One region of the Pseudarthrobacter sp. C1 genome, then DNA from elsewhere that is predicted to be linked to it. Evidence: riboswitches for the same ligand, from Rfam matches in the RefSeq annotation. Region 1 holds a riboswitch; each other region holds the start of a gene.
What was found. A riboswitch is a leader RNA that binds a small molecule or an ion and turns the genes downstream of it on or off. The one in region 1 is predicted to bind thiamine pyrophosphate.

Region 1 (5,251 bases):
GGGCACCCACCCCGCGCGCGCGGCGGGCCATCCCGATGGTCTGCCACTCTTCTGCCATCAGGCCCACCAGCCGCATGGCAGCGAGGGTTCCCAGCACGAACCGGTGCGGGAGGCGCGCCTTCTGCGCCAGCGCATCAGCGAGGTCTGTGGGGTCGGTGCAGCTCATCAGCAGAACTGCCGGCAGGGCAATCGCCAGCCCCCGCAGCATGAAGCCCACGCCCAGCTCCAGTGAGCCTTCGCTCATGGTCCAGATGCCGACGTCGATCAGCGTCTTTCCGCTGTCCGGCGCCAGGATGGAGGTGCTCCAGCCTCCCACTGCGGCGGCGAGGATCAGCGGCCAGCCGCGCTGCCACAGCAGTGCGAGCGTCAGGCCGGCCAGCGGAAACAGCAGGACCTCAAAGACCAGCGCCACCGATGCGGACACCCAGTCTATGGAGAGCGCAAGCACGGCCGTGATGAGGAAGACGGCGGCGAACTTGCTGAGGGGGTTCGCCCGGGTCAGCAGCGCGTTGTTGCCGCGAAGGTTCAGCTCCTGCCTCATGGTGCCGCCGGTTCCGCCGCGGCCATCCGCAGTTCCGTTCCACCCAGCGCCGCCGTGAATTCGGCGTCATGGGTCACGGAGACCACGGCGGTGCCGGCATCCAGCAGCTCGGACAGGAACGATGCCAGCTCCGCCCACGTGTTGGCGTCCTGGCCGAACGTAGGCTCGTCCAGGACCAGCACCTGGGGATGCGCGGCCAGGACCGTTGCCACGGACAGCCGCCGCTTCTCCCCGCCCGAAAGCGTGTAGGGGTTGGCATCCACAAGATGGGTAAGCCGCAGGCGCTCCAGCAGTTCGTCCACGCGCTCCTCACCATGGCCCAGGTGCCGGGGGCCAAACAGCAGTTCGTCCAGCACCTTCCCTGTGACGAACTGGTGTTCGGGTTCCTGGAACACGGTGCCGATCCGTTCGATGAGCTGATCGGCCTTCCACTTGTACGGGTCTATTCCGGCGCCGCGGCTCAGGTCCAGCGTGGCCGAAACCTTGCCGGCCACGGGCTCCAGGAGCCCGGCAAGCGTCAGGGCAAACGTGGACTTCCCGGCCCCGTTCGGCCCCGTGACGGCCAAGGCGTGCCCGGCCCGGACCTGCGCGGAAATACCTGCCTGCACGGGTACCGGCGGAACCTTCCGGAAGCCGCTGCGCCGCGCCCGTTCACGGGACACCGCCAGTTCCTCGGCAGCGAGCAGGAGGCCACCCGTCCCGCTGGCTGGATCCGCCGCACGCAGCCGGGTGTCCGGAACATAGCCGGGCACCCACACCCCGGCAGCAATCAGCATGCTCCGGGCCTCCCTGAGCACCTGGTCCGGCGGACCGTCCAGCAGCACGGCGTCCTTCGCGTCGGTGCCGGGCTGCAGCACCACGATCCGGTCCACCAGGTCCTTCCACACGGACACCCTGTGCTCCACCACCACCAGGGTGGCGCCGGTCTTGTCCAGGCACCGCGCCACGGCGTCGCGGACCTCCAGCACGCCGGCCGGGTCCAGGTTGGCCGTCGGCTCGTCCAGCAGGATCAGGCCGGGACGCATGGCAAGGATGCCTGCGAGCGCCAGCCGCTGTTTCTGCCCGCCGGAGAGTACCGAGGTCGGATGGTCCAGCGGGAGGTGGGAAAGTCCGACGTCGTCCAGCGCCTCGTGCACGCGGCTCCAGATGGCGTGGCGGGGCACGGCGAGGTTCTCGGCGCCGAAGGCGGCGTCGTCACCCACGCGCGACAGGACCACCTGCGTCTCGGGATCCTGCTGCATAAGGCCGGCGCGCCCGCGCTGCTCGCGGGGGGAGGCTCCGTCAACCAGCAGCGAACCCGACTCGTCGGAATCGCCGGCCGCGCCGCCGTCGTCGTTCACATCCCCCAGGACCCCCGCCAAAGCATGGAGGAGGGTGGACTTGCCGGCGCCGGAAGGCCCCAAAAGCAGCACCCGCTCTCCCGGACGGATGTCCAGGTCGAGGGCATGGACCGCCGGCCTGGTGCGCCCGGCATGCCGCCAGCCCCAGCCGCGGGCCGTGACGGCGGCGGGACGCACTGCGGTGGGCGCGCCCTGGCGGGAAGGTGCGGACATCAGGAGAAAACAGGCTCCGTAGCTGCCTTCCGCGACGCGAACGAGCTCAGGACCCCGGTCCTGGCCAGCCCCCGGGTGGCGATCCAGGACAGGGCGCCGGCGATGATCGCGCCGGAGATGGCGGTGAAGACGATGTACACCAGCTTGTCCCCGCCGGGGTAGGCGATGTTCCAGCCCCACGGAGCGAAGGAGTCGTTGAGGCCGCAGAAGAGACCGGCGGCGGCACCGGCCAGCAGTGCCACGGGCAGGTTGAACTTCCGGTACACGAAGATGGCGAAGATGATCTCGGCGCCGAGGCCCTGGACGAAGCCGGAGAACAGCACGGAAGCCCCGTACTGGGACCCCATGAGCAGCTCACCGGTGGCGGCTACCGTCTCGCAGAACAGCGCGGCGCCGGGCTTGCGAATGATGAGCATGCCCAGCACGGCCGGGATCATCCAGCCGCCGGCGATCAGGCCGGTCAGTGGCGGGTAGGTGGCGTTCATGGGGCCGGACACTGCGGCCGCGCCCTGGGACCAGGCCCAGAAAATGACGCCGCCGGCGATGGCAATGAGGGCCGCCACCACGATGTCCACGACGCGCCAGGACTTGCTGCTGGTCTTCTTGACTGCTGTTGTTGCCATGTGATCCTCCTGAGGAACAGGAGGGGAAAGTGGACGCGGCTGCCGGCACTGCTGCCGCTGCGCGCACTTCGAGAACTCGACTCCCTTGCGCCGGTACTAACCGGATCAGGTTCGAGGGTCTGCGGCTGCCCGCACTCTCAGCGCCCACCTGCGGATCCTGGCATTGCCAGTGATGGCCGACGGCGGCGCTCCCCTGTCGTTGAATGTTGCTTTTGCTTGAAATGATTCGTTGCAGAAATACCCTGTTGGGCGTTGTCCAGTTTACACCGCGGCGGGGGTAGATTGTGGGCCATGGCTGCCAATTCCCCGCATGTGACCGACTTCGACCCGGATTCCGATGCCATCCAGCCGGAGGGATCGCTGGCGGCACTGATCGCCCGGATTGAAGGCGAAGTCCGGGAACTGCAGTTTCCAGGCTTCTCCCTCGACGACTCCCTGAACCTGGGACTGCTCCTCGTGGAGCTGGGCAAGGAGCGCGGGCTGCCCATCGCGATTGACATCACGAAGGGCGGGCAGGTGCTGTTCCATGCGGCACTGCCCGGTGCGACGCCGGATAACGATCACTGGATCCGGGCGAAGCAGCGCACGGCGGCACGGTATGAGGTCCCCTCACTGCTGGTGGGATTGCGCGGCCGGCTTCGCGGCGGCCGGATCGAGGACCAGGGATGGTTCGACCAGGGCCGGTACGCGGCGCACGGCGGCTCCTTCCCGCTGTACGTCACCGGAGTGGGCGCCGTGGCCACCGTCACGGTTTCAGGGCTTCCCCAAGTGCAGGATCACGACCTGGTGGTCGAGGCCCTGCGCGAAATGCTCCACTCCGCGGGGGCGGACTGATGCCAAGGCTGGCGGACTGACCCACACTGCACGCACGTCCACCGGCAGCAGAAATACAAAGGCTGCTTAGCATTTATTAGTAATCATGCTTACTATGTTGTCTCCCGGGTTTTGAGGAGAACAGGACATGGCAGCAAGCACCCGCCTGGCGGGCCCACGAACACGCCTGCAAAAGGCCGCCCTCGGAACGGGAATAGTCTTCGTCCTTTTCGGCGTCCTGGGCTTCATCCCGGGCGTTACCTCCAACTATGGCTCGCTGGGCCTTGCCGGACCTGGTTCAGGGGCGCTGCTACTGAGCGTCTTCCAAGTGTCCATTCTCCTTAACGCGCTCCACCTGCTCTTCGGGATTGCAGGGGTCCTGATGGCGCGGACGCATCCCCAGGCCAGGAACTTCCTCATCTACGGGGGCGTAACCTACCTGCTCCTGTGGTTGTACGGCTTCCTTGCGGGCGACACCACGCCTGCCAACTTCCTCCCTGCGAACAACGCAGACGACTGGCTGCACCTGGCACTCGGCCTGGCCATGATTGCGCTGGCCATCATCCTGGCCGCCCGAGGCCCCGCCGTTCCCGCAGGCGTTGCCGGCAGCGACAGCAGCAACAGCGGCGACAACAGCAACCGGTCAGGAAGCCTCAGCGACGACGTCACGGAACCGGCACCAACGCCGCACCTGAAGGAGCACTATGAAAATCCCTGAAGCGCGCGGTCCTGCCAGCACCGCCTTGTTCGCCCTTCTCACGGAGGCGCCCGGCAGCCTTGGCACCCGCCCCTGCGGCCGCACCGCCGATGACCGAACCCTGGACGACGGAACAGCGGCGCTGCACCGGGCGGTCACCGGCCAGTTGGCTGCCACCCCGGACATCATTGGCGACGACGATCTCCAGCTGACGCTCTTCTGCCTCTACGAGCTCCACTACAGCGGACTCGAAGGCGTCAGCGATGAGTGGGAATGGGCGCCGGGACTGATCCAGGTCCGCCACCTGCTGGAAAAACCGTTCGAGTCAGCGCTCAGGCTGGCCGCCCGGGAAGCAGCCGGCGAACTGGAGCTTCCCGCGGCCTCGCGTCCCACCAGCGACGCCGTGGCCGATGTCCTGTTCAGCCTCGCAGCCCGCGACACCGGCCCCAGCCTCTCACGGTACGTGGCAAAGAAGGCCAGCCTGGACCAGCTCAAGGAATTCCTGATCCATAAGTCCATCTACCAGCTGAAGGAGGCGGATCCCCATACCTTTGCCATTCCCCGGCTGGCCGGGCGCCCCAAGGCCGCGCTGGTGGAAATCCAGGCGGATGAGTACGGCGGCGGACGTCCCGAACGGATGCACAGCGCACTTTTCGCCCGCACCCTGCGAGGCCTGGGAATGGCGGACGAATACGGCGCCTACGCCGATTCCGTCCCGGCCGTCTCCCTCGCCGCAGTGAACCTGATGTCCCTGTTCGCGCTGAACCGCCGGCTGCGGGGTGCCATCACCGGGCACCTTGCCATCTATGAGATGACCTCCTCCCAGCCCAACCGCTTATACGGGAGCGGTTTCCGGCGGCATGGCTTCGATGCCGCCGTCACCCACTATTTCGATGAACACGTGGAAGCAGACGCCGTCCACGAGCAGATCGCCGGCCGCGACCTGGCCGGCGGCCTGGTCGAGGCCGAACCAGGACTTCTTGGAGACGTAGTGTTTGGTGCCACGGCAGCCATGGCGGTGGAC
Region 2 (5,251 bases), on a different contig from region 1:
GGCGCGTGGTGGTAGTCAAGGAGCGTCGTGGTCTGGTGGTCCACGCGAAGGATCACGTCGCCGCCGTTGCCGCCGTTGCCGCCGTCGGGACCACCCAGCGGCTTGAACTTCTCACGGTGGACGGAGACGCACCCGTGGCCGCCGGTACCGCCGGATACGTGCAGTACTACCCGGTCTACAAAGCTGGCCACGTGGATCTCCTCAGTGCTGTTTCCTGGACACCCAAGGGCGCCAAGACGATTGTAATGCGGTTAAAAGAACAGTGGAGCGGACCACATGGCCCGCTCCACCGCTTCAGAACTGGTTGTTACTCTGCAGCTGCAGCAGCAACGATGTTGACGACGCGACGACCGCGGCGGGTGCCGAATTCAACGGCGCCCGGGGTCAGGGCGAACAGGGTGTCGTCGCCGCCGCGGCCAACGCCGGCGCCCGGGTGGAAGTGGGTGCCGCGCTGGCGGACGATGATCTCGCCTGCGGAAACTACCTGGCCGCCGAAGCGCTTGACGCCGAGGTACTGTGCGTTGGAGTCACGACCGTTGCGAGTGGAGCTCGCGCCCTTTTTATGTGCCATCTGAAATGCCTGCCTCTAAATTCTGGGGAATCTGCTGAAAAACCTGAACAGTAACGGAAGGTTACTTGATACCAGTGATCTTGACCTTGGTCAGTTCCTGGCGGTGACCCTGGCGCTTCTTGTAACCGGTCTTGTTCTTGAACTTCTGGATCACAATCTTAGGACCACGGAGGTCCTGGAGGATCTCAGCCGTAACAGTTACCTTGGCCAGGTCAGCAGCGGCGGAGGTGACCTTGTCACCATCAACCAGGAGCAGTGCGGGCAGCTGAATGGTGCTGCCAGCTCCACCGGCGACGCGGTTCAGGGTAACGAAGTCTCCAACGGAAACCTTCTCTTGGCGGCCGCCTGCGCGGACAATCGCGTACACCACTTGGGAACTCACTTCTCTCGACGTTTATTACAAATTTGCGTGCGGAACCCGGTTCCATAATTGGTTGGGCTCTCGCTGTGCCTCAACGCCGTGGGGTCATAACCCAAGTGTTGGCGTAAGCACCGAAGATCTAGAATACGCTAGTTTTGGCTTCGGCCGCAAATGAGGCTGGTTCCGGCGGGTTGTCTGTGATAGGTACCACAACACATTTCCTTGGCCGGGGGGTGCCCCACCATAGTACCGGCGCGGCGGCCGTCCGGACGTCAGGAATGAAGGCGCGGCGCGTCGAAAAATTCAACTTCCAGGCGGCAGGACTGCCTGAATGCCGTGGCCATGGCATCCTTCTCATGCGCCGGAGCGGTGCGCCCCGCACTGTCCACAATGGCAACCGCCCTGCGGGTGGCCGCGGCGAAGTCCTCATCCGCGTATGTGCGCAGCCACTCCGCGTAGGGATGGCCCGCCGGCTCCCCGGCAGCCACGAACTGTGCGTGGAGCGTTTTGCCCACCTCCGCGTACAGCCAGAAGCAGGGCAGGACGGCTGCCGCCAGCACGGCATAACTGCCCGACGCCGATGCCGCCACCAGGTGGTCCACGTAGGACTTGGTTACGGGTCCCAGCTGCGGCTCAACGGTCCGGGTACTGAGCCAGGAGCGGTGCAGTTCAGACTCGACCTCCAGGCATTGCGCGGCGGAACGTGCCCAGAAGAGTTGCTCTGCCTCGGTGGGGGCCAGGGCACTTGTCCGCGCGAGCACCCGTGAATAACCGTTGAGGTAGATGGCGTCCTGGGCCAGGTAGTAGCCAAACTGTTTCTCGGCCAGGTCGCCGGAGGCCAGGTCCCGGATAAACGCCAGGGAATAGATGGCTTCCAGGTGCTCCTCCGCTTCAGCCCACAGCCGCGCCGCGAAGCTGCCTTCAGCAGGCTCCGGCTGAAGGTGGTGGAAGTGGTGGACTGGTCCGTTGCCCGTACCCACCTCCAGCGACTCCGAGGCCTCCAGCGCGCCGGACAGCCAGGGCTTGACCTCCCGGAGGGCTGCCTCCCAGTCCCCCAGCCGCACCTGGACTGTGGCCATGGCTGATGACAGTGAACAACCGGTGCCGTGGCTGTTCAGCGTTGCCACCCGCTTGCCCGGGACCACCACCACGTCCTGGCCAGGCGTGCCTGCAGTGTTGACAAGGGCGTCGGGGCATTCGTCCCCGGCCAGGTGTCCGCCCTTCACAAGCACCGTCGCCCCGGTGGCGGAAGAGAGCTCGCGGCCCTGTTCCAGGGCGCCTTCCCAGCTCTCCTGCACGTTCCCGCCCACGAGCATGGCAAGTTCAGCCAGGTTGGGCGTGATGAGGTGCGCCAGCGGCAGCAGTTCGCGAAGTGCGGCTTCGGCGGATTCCTGCAGGAGCCGGTCACCGCTGGTGGCCACCATGACAGGGTCCAAAACCACGACGCCGGGACGGACTTTTTCGAGCCACGCCCGGACAGCTTCGATCACCGCGACATCACCCAGCATCCCGATTTTCACGGCGTCGATGCTGATGTCCTCACTGAGCGCGTCAAGTTGCCGGGTGAGGAAGGCAGCAGGGGGAACGTGGACGCCTCGTACGCCGCGGGTGTTCTGTGCGGTGAGGGCAGTGATGGCGGCCATTCCGTAGCCGCCGTGGGCCGCGATGCTTTTCAGGTCCGCCTGGACGCCGGCTCCGCCGGACGGATCCGAGCCCGCGATCGAGAGGACCCGGGGCACGTTCCGCCGCTGGCCGGACTGTGCTGCAGGGGCAGGGGCGCCCTGAGGGGTGGCAGCGGGCAATTCGAGAGTTGAAGACAAGAGACATCCCTTCGCCGGTGCTAGCCGGACAGGTTCAACGGGTGTGGATCTCAGCCGGCTCTGTGCGCGGCACCCCGTGTCGGTTCACCAGCCTAGCTTTTTTGCGGTACGCAGGGCGAAGGTGACGCAGTGCGACTGGTGCGGCCTTAAATGCCGGATGCCCGGCCGTCCACACGTGGTGGGCGGCCGGGCATCCAGCGTGTCGCGTGCCGTGGCCTAGAGTTCCGAAGCGGGAACCCCGACACCCAGGATGATGGGCTCCGCGGCAGGCTTGGCGTTGCCTGGCGCAGGGGCACCTGCCTGGTCAGCTTCCGGCGCCTTTGCAGAGTGTGAATGCCCTGCCGCCGCGGCGGGGACATTCTCGTGCTGCTCGACGGAGGTCTCGTTGGCCGCACCCTGGGCGCGGCTGGCGCTGCGGTTGCGGCGCGCCCGGCGCGGGCGGGACTGTTCCAGGGTGTGGTCGGAATAGTCCTTTTCGCGCAGCGCATGGGCAGCCTGCAGCGGCTCAGGCCGGACCTGCGGCGACTCCGCCTGCGGTGCCTGGACGTGCTGCGGTGCCCGGACCTGCTCCGGTTCCCGCTGCTCCTTTTCCGGCGCCCGCCGTTCGGGCTGACCGGCTGCGGCTTCCGCGGCAGGGGCAGGCTCACCGAGGTGGGCGAAGGCTTCGGCGAGCCGGTCCAGCGTCAGGGCCGGCTTCGGCTGCTGCTCCTCCGCGTGCTCCACGAACGGCAGGGCAACCTTCTCCCCGCCAAAGGTGAGGACGGCGGCAGGCCGGGAGGCGTCGCCGTCGTGCTTCTCAGGTTCCGCCGGCTGGACCTGCGGAGCCTGCCGGGCCGCGGCTACCTCATCGTCGTGCAGGTGGGCGGCGTGTGCTGCCGCAGCAATATTGGCAAGGGCAAGCCTGGTGGCTTCGGCCTTCGCGTGCCGCTCGGCGTCCGTGGGGTCGGGGTGGACCGTGTGCACGTGGAGGGCGGCTGCAGGAGCAGCGTCCACCTGCTGGCCGCCGCGGCCACGGCGGCGCTTCCGGTCAGGACGGACGCCGGGCTGGCTGCTGTCCCCGCGCTGGGCCTCAGCGCGGTGGCTTTCATTCCGGACGTCCGGGCGGGCGTCCGAGCGCTGAACGTGGTGTTCGGCCGCCACGATATTGGCCCGGCGGTGCTCCACGGGGTCATCGTGGGTCACCACGCCGCGGCCGGCGCAGGCCTCGCACTGCTCGCCAAACACTTCAAGCAGCCCGGTGCCCATCCGCTTGCGGGTCATCTGCACCAGGCCAAGGGACGTGACTTCGGCAACCTGGTGCTTGGTGCGGTCGCGTCCCAGGCACTCCACCATCCGACGGAGGACGAGGTCGCGGTTCGATTCCAGGACCATGTCGATGAAGTCGATGACGATAATGCCGCCGATATCGCGCAGGCGGAGCTGGCGTACCACTTCCTCCGCAGCTTCCAGGTTGTTCTTGGTGACCGTCTCTTCAAGGTTGCCGCCGCTGCCGGTGAATTTGCCGGTGTTGACATCCACAACAGTCATGGCCTCGGTGCGGTCGATCACCAGCGAGCCGCCGGAGGGCAGGAAGACCTTCCGCTCCAGTGCCTTGTGGATCTGTTCGTCGATCCGCCATGCGCTGAAGATGTCCTGGTCCTTGGTCCACTTCTCGAGGCGCCCCACCAGATCGGGAGCAACGTAGGTGACGTAGGCCTCAATGGTGTCCCAGGCTTCCTCGCCGGAGACGATCAGCTTGGAGAAGTCCTCGTTGAAGACGTCGCGGACCACCTTGATGGTCAGGTCCGGTTCGCCGTACAGCAGTTCCGGAGCAAGGATCTTGGTGGACTTCGACTGGCTTTCGATGCCTTCCCACTGGGCCCGCAGCCGGTTGATGTCGTGGGTCAGCTCTTCCTCGGAGGCGCCTTCCGCAGCGGTCCGGACAATAACGCCGGCCTGCTCGGGGAGGCGGTCCTTGAGGATCCGCTTGAGGCGGTTGCGTTCGACGTCGGGCAGCTTGCGGGAGATGCCGGTCATGGAACCGCCGGGAACGAAGACCAGGTAGCGGCCCGGCAGTGAGATCTGGCTGGTCAGGCGCGCGCCCTTGTGGCCCACGGGGTCCTTGGTGACCTGCACCAGGACGGTGTCGCCGGACTTGAGCGCGTTTTCAATGCGGCGCTGCTTGCCCTCGAGGTTCACGGCCTCCCAGTTGACTTCGCCAGCGTACAGGACGGCGTTGCGGCCGCGTCCGATGTCCACGAAGGCTGCTTCCATGGACGGCAGCACGTTCTGGACCTTGCCCAGGTAGACGTTGCCGATCAGGGAATCCTGCTGGGTCTTGGAGACAAAGTGCTCGGCCAGGACGCCGTCTTCCAGGACGGCAATCTGGATTCTGTCATCGCGCTGGCGCACGATCATCTGGCGGTCCACGGACTCCCGGCGGGCCAGGAACTCGGCTTCGGTGATGACGGTGCGGCGGCGGCCCGTGTCGCGCGATTCGCGGCGGCGCTGCTTCTTGGC
Region 3 (5,251 bases), on a different contig from region 1:
GTTGCCTTCGGGGTCGGTGAAGTAGAAGGCCTCGCTGACAAGGTGGTCTGCGCTGCCGGTGAAGGAACGGGGTTCAAACTGCGCGGCCGTGGCGATGGTCGCGGCCAGGTCTGCCTGGTTCTCGAACAGGAGCGCGGTGTGGAAGAGGCCGGCCTCTCCCCGGCCCGGAAGCGTCAGGCCCGGAGCGGGAGCCAGGTGCACCAGCGGTTTCTGCAGCCGGCCGAGGTAGAGCCCGCCGTCCTGCTCCGCGACGACCTCCAGGCCGAGGGCCCGCTGGTAGTAATCGGTCATGACCTTCATGTCGCCCACCTTGAGCATCACGGTGCCCATGGCGAGGTCGGCAGGAAGGAGATCCTGGCGGGCGGCTGCGTCGGTCATTTGAAGGCTCCTTGTATTGGAGGCCGTCCCGTCGGCGGCCTGTCACATATTAAAATTACTTGAAGCTTCAATTTATTCCAAGTGGCGGCCTCAAATAACTCAGCGGATGATGCGGCCGCCCAGCACCACGTGTTCCAGCGCCCTGATCGTTTCCGGGGTGGTCCGCGGGTCTTCGCGGCACACCACGACGTCGGCCCGCGCGCCTTCCTCCAGGTTGTCCGCTCCCAGCCACGTGCGGGCTGCCCAGCAGGCGGCATCCAGGGCCGCAGGCATGGGCAGGCCGGCCCCGTGCAGGGCGAGGATCTCATCTGCGATCCTCCCGTGGCGGACCACGCTGCCTGCGTCCGTCCCGGCAAAGATGCGTACGCCGGCGGAATGGGCCTCCGCCACCCGTTCCAGCCTGCGTTCCCACAGGGCACGCATGTGGGCGGCGTAGCGCGGAAACTTGGCGTCTGCCTGCTCCGCTATGTCAGGAAAGGTAGCGATGTTGATGAGCGTGGGCACGATCGGCACGCCCTGCTCCACGAACCGGGGCAGGTGGCGGGGCAGCAGCCCCGTGGCGTGCTCAATGCAGTCAATGCCGGCGTCCAGCATCTGGTCCAGGGTGTCCTCGGCGAAGCAATGCGCCGTGACCCGGGCACCTTCATCATGGGCAGCCTGGACAGCGTCACGGACGACGGCGGCAGGAAAGGAGGGCGCGAGGTCGCCGGCGCTCCGGTCGATCCAGTCGCCCACCAGTTTGACCCAGCCGTCGCCGTCGCGTGCTTGCTTCCGCACGGCCTCCACGAGCCCGTCGGGTTCGACCTCCGCCGCAAAGCCGCGCAGGTAGCGGCGCGTGCGGGCCACATGCCGTCCTGCACGGATCAGCACCGGAAAGTCCCGGCCGCCCTGCATCCAGCGGGTATCGGCAGGTGAGCCGGCGTCGCGGACCAGCAGGGTTCCGGCGTTGAGGTCAGCCAGCGCCTGTTCCCGTGCAAGGGCGGGTTCGACCGGGCCGGCGGGGCCCAGTCCGATGTGGCAGTGGGCGTCAGCGAATCCCGGCAGCACCCAGCCGTCGAGCTCCCGCGCCGGAAGGGCAGTTGGCCGGCTGAACGTGAGGCTGCCGTCCACCGACCAGAGTCCATGGCGTACCCGGTCCGGTGCGGTCAGGACGGGTCCGCGAAAGTGAATGATGTCTGCCATCGGGCTTCCTTTCGATGCCCGGTCAGGCTAGCACCCGCAAATGTGACACCGCCCTTCCGGGGGCGTGTGGTAGCTTACATCTTGACCACACGGGTGCCCCTGCAGGGGCTGAGATCGGGCTGACGCAGCCTGCGACCGTTGAACCTGTCCGGGTAATGCCGGCGAAGGAAGTGAGTATTCCTTGAGTACACAAAATGCACAGCTGAACCCTGCCCAAGACCGTCCGGCCATGGGAGCAGCCGGCAACCAGCCAACGGTGACCCAGTCCCTGAAATCCCATTCACTGGCCTACCTTGAGGATGCCGGCACGGGGATCAGGGTCCCGGTGACGGAGATTGCGCTGGAACCTTCCCCGAACGGGACGCCGAACAGGCCGTTCCGGACCTACCGGACGGCAGGACCTGGCAGCGACCCCGTCATCGGCCTCCCTCCCTTCCGGACGGACTGGATCGAAGCACGCGGAGACACCGAGGCGTACAGCGGCAGGGAACGGAACCTGCTCGACGACGGCCGCTCGGCTGTCCGCCGCGGCGCCGCCAGCGCCGAGTGGAAGGGAGCGCGCCCGGTGCCCCGCCGCGCCGTCGACGGCAGGACCGTGACGCAGATGCACTACGCGCGGCAGGGCGTGATCACCCCGGAGATGCGCTTTGTGGCGCTGCGCGAGAACTGCGATGTTGAACTGGTCCGCAGCGAGCTGGCCGCGGGCCGCGCCATCATCCCCAGCAACATCAACCACCCCGAGTCCGAGCCGATGATTATCGGCAAGGCCTTCCTGGTGAAAATCAACGCCAACATCGGCAACTCGGCCGTTACCAGTTCCATCGCGGAGGAGGTGGACAAACTGCAGTGGGCAACGCAGTGGGGCGCCGACACCGTCATGGACCTTTCCACCGGCGATGACATCCACACCACCCGCGAATGGATCCTCCGCAACTCCCCCGTCCCCATCGGCACCGTCCCCATCTACCAGGCCCTCGAGAAGGTCAACGGGGAAGCCAATGCCCTTACCTGGGAGATCTTCCGCGACACCGTCATTGAACAGTGCGAGCAGGGTGTGGACTACATGACCATCCACGCCGGCGTCCTGCTGCGTTACGTGCCCCTGACAGCCAACCGGGTGACAGGCATCGTATCCCGCGGCGGTTCGATCATGGCAGGCTGGTGCCTGGCCCACCACCAGGAGAACTTCCTCTACACGCACTTCGATGAGCTGTGCGAAATCTTCGCGAAGTACGACGTCGCCTTCTCCCTGGGTGACGGGCTGCGGCCAGGGGCGACGGCGGATGCCAACGACGCTGCCCAGTTCGCCGAACTGGACACACTGGCTGAGCTGACGGCGCGCGCCTGGGAATTCGACGTGCAGGTGATGGTGGAAGGTCCGGGGCACATCCCGTTCCACCTGGTCCGCGAGAACGTAGAGCGCCAGCAGGAGCTGTGCAAGGGTGCGCCGTTCTACACACTCGGGCCCCTGGTTACCGACGTTGCACCGGGCTACGACCACATCACCTCGGCCATCGGTGCCACGGAGATCGCACGTTACGGCACTGCCATGCTCTGCTATGTCACCCCGAAGGAACACCTGGGGCTGCCCAACAAGGACGACGTCAAGACCGGGGTGATCACCTACAAGATCGCCGCACACGCGGCAGACCTTGCCAAGGGCCACCCGGGGGCGCACGAGCGCGATGATGCGCTGTCCAAGGCACGCTTCGAATTCCGCTGGCGCGACCAGTTCGCGCTGTCCCTGGACCCGGTCACGGCGGAAGCCTTCCATGATGAGACCCTGCCCGCAGAACCTGCCAAGACCGCGCACTTCTGTTCCATGTGCGGTCCCAAGTTCTGCTCCATGAGGATCAGCCAGGACATCCGGGACGAATTTGGCTCGGCGGAGTCGCAGGCGGCCCTGGCGGCGGCCGCGGGGATGAAGGGGAAAAGCGAGGAATTCCGGGCGGCCGGCGGCAAGGTGTACCTGCCGGAGCCCCGTGTTGCCGCCGGAAGCTAGGGCGTCAGGAGGCGCGTGCCCGGACCCGGCTGGCATCGCCGATGAACGAGCGGATGATGCGGTCCCCCTCTACTGAATCCTGGGGCCGGTGCCCTCCCGCCGCAGTGCGGTGGAGGGCGCCGGTCTCCCGGAGGTAGCCCGCGATCTCTTCGTAGAGCGGCTCCCAGCCGCCCGTGAGGACGAGCGTAGGCACGCCCGGCACGATGTGCAGCGGAGCTTCCCACGACGGCACCTGCAGCCGGAGCCGCCGCGCGGACCGCTTCTCTTCCACGGTGACCGGGTGCTGCAGGTCCGTGGCGTAGACCCGGCGCACGAATTCCCGCTGGAAGTCCTCGTCGCCGAGTTGGTGCCGGACGTCCAGGAGCGGCTTCATCAGCGCAATGTGCGCCGCCGTCGCCGGCAGTTCCGCGGTCAGCGACAGGCAGGCCGGCTCCACCAGCGTCAGCGAGTAGACAAGGTCGGGGCGTTCGACGGCGGCCATCATCGCTGCGACGGCGCCTTGGGCATGTGCCACGACGTGCCCGCCGACGGCGCCCCTGCCGTCGTCGGCCAGTGACCGCAGCAGGATCCCCGCGTCCTCTTCGAAGGATGATTCCACCGGCTCTGCCACGGGATCGTAGCCGTGGCGGCGCAGGAACAGTGCGTCATAGGACAGTGCCAGGCCATGCTGGCGGGGCCAGGCCGCGGCGCCGAAGCTGCCCGCGCCGTGCACGAACACTACCCTCTGCTTGAACATGACCCAACCCTAATCCACAGCCCCGACATCCCAACTAAGTAGCGCCAAGTGTCGTTATGAACCGTCAAAACGACACTTGGCGCTACTTAGTTGGGCCAGGCGTGCTTACTTGCCGAGGAACTTGTCGAAGCCCTTGGGCAGGTTCAGCTGGGACGGATCGAAGTCGCCCGTCTGCTGGCCGAAGGCGGCGCCGGTCGGCAGAGCCTTGGCCGCGTTGGCCCGGCGGGCCTCGGCGTCCTTCCGCTCCTGGGCAGCCTTGGCGGGGTTGCCTGACTTCGCCTTCTTCTTGGGGGCGTTCTTGGCGTTCTTCCGCGCCCCGCCGCCGGCACCCGGCATGCCTGGCATCCCGGGCATGCCCGGCATGCCGCCCTGGGCCATCTTCTTCATCATCTTCTGGGCCTGGGCGAAGCGCTCCAGGAGGCCGTTGACCTCGGAGACGTGGACGCCGGAGCCGCGGGCAATACGGGCGCGGCGGGAGCCGTTGATGATCTTGGGCGCAACACGCTCGTGCGGGGTCATGGACCGGACGATGGCCTCGACGCGGTCGATCTCGCGTTCGTCGAACTGCTCCAGCTGCTGGCGGATGTTCTGCGCACCCGGCATCATCATGAGCATTTTCTTCATCGAGCCCATGTTGCGGATCTGCTGCATCTGGGCCAGGAAGTCCTCAAGGGTGAAGTCTTCCTGGTCGGCGAATTTCTTCGCCATCCGGGCGGCTTCGTCCTTGTCCCAGGATTTCTCCGCCTGCTCAATCAGCGTCAGGACGTCACCCATGTCCAGGATGCGCGACGCCATCCGGTCCGGGTGGAACAGCTCGAAGTCGTCAAGGCCTTCGCCGGTGGAGGCGAACATGACGGGTTTGCCGGTGACGGACGCCACCGAGAGCGCGGCACCGCCGCGGGCGTCGCCGTCGAGCTTGGAGAGCACGATGCCTGTGAAGTTGACGCCCTCAT

Region 2: it holds a riboswitch for thiamine pyrophosphate, as region 1 does, so the genes downstream of both, thiD (bifunctional hydroxymethylpyrimidine kinase/phosphomethylpyrimidine kinase) here and U7114_RS12725 (ECF transporter S component) in region 1, are expected to answer to the same signal.
Region 3: it holds a riboswitch for thiamine pyrophosphate, as region 1 does, so the genes downstream of both, thiC (phosphomethylpyrimidine synthase ThiC) here and U7114_RS12725 (ECF transporter S component) in region 1, are expected to answer to the same signal.

The regions. Positions count from the first base shown of each region.
Region 1 covers NZ_JAYESK010000006.1:245,232-250,482, forward strand. Annotated here, with positions in the region: gene U7114_RS12715 (energy-coupling factor transporter transmembrane component T) at 1-541, opposite strand, end outside; gene U7114_RS12720 (ABC transporter ATP-binding protein) at 538-2,094, opposite strand; gene U7114_RS12725 (ECF transporter S component) at 2,094-2,717, opposite strand; TPP riboswitch at 2,782-2,922, opposite strand; gene U7114_RS12730 (heme-degrading domain-containing protein) at 3,009-3,551, shown strand; gene U7114_RS12735 (DUF4383 domain-containing protein) at 3,679-4,248, shown strand; gene U7114_RS12740 (iron-containing redox enzyme family protein) at 4,235-5,251, shown strand, end outside.
Region 2 covers NZ_JAYESK010000004.1:62,043-67,293, reverse strand. Annotated here, with positions in the region: gene obgE (GTPase ObgE) at 1-191, opposite strand, end outside; gene rpmA (50S ribosomal protein L27) at 308-571, opposite strand; gene rplU (50S ribosomal protein L21) at 633-941, opposite strand; gene thiD (bifunctional hydroxymethylpyrimidine kinase/phosphomethylpyrimidine kinase) at 1,205-2,752, opposite strand; TPP riboswitch at 2,742-2,839, opposite strand; gene U7114_RS07930 (Rne/Rng family ribonuclease) at 2,969-5,251, opposite strand, start outside.
Region 3 covers NZ_JAYESK010000002.1:18,686-23,936, forward strand. Annotated here, with positions in the region: gene U7114_RS02785 (VOC family protein) at 1-378, opposite strand, end outside; gene U7114_RS02790 (amidohydrolase family protein) at 478-1,560, opposite strand; TPP riboswitch at 1,640-1,747, shown strand; gene thiC (phosphomethylpyrimidine synthase ThiC) at 1,742-3,562, shown strand; gene U7114_RS02800 (alpha/beta fold hydrolase) at 3,567-4,298, opposite strand; gene ffh (signal recognition particle protein) at 4,404-5,251, opposite strand, start outside.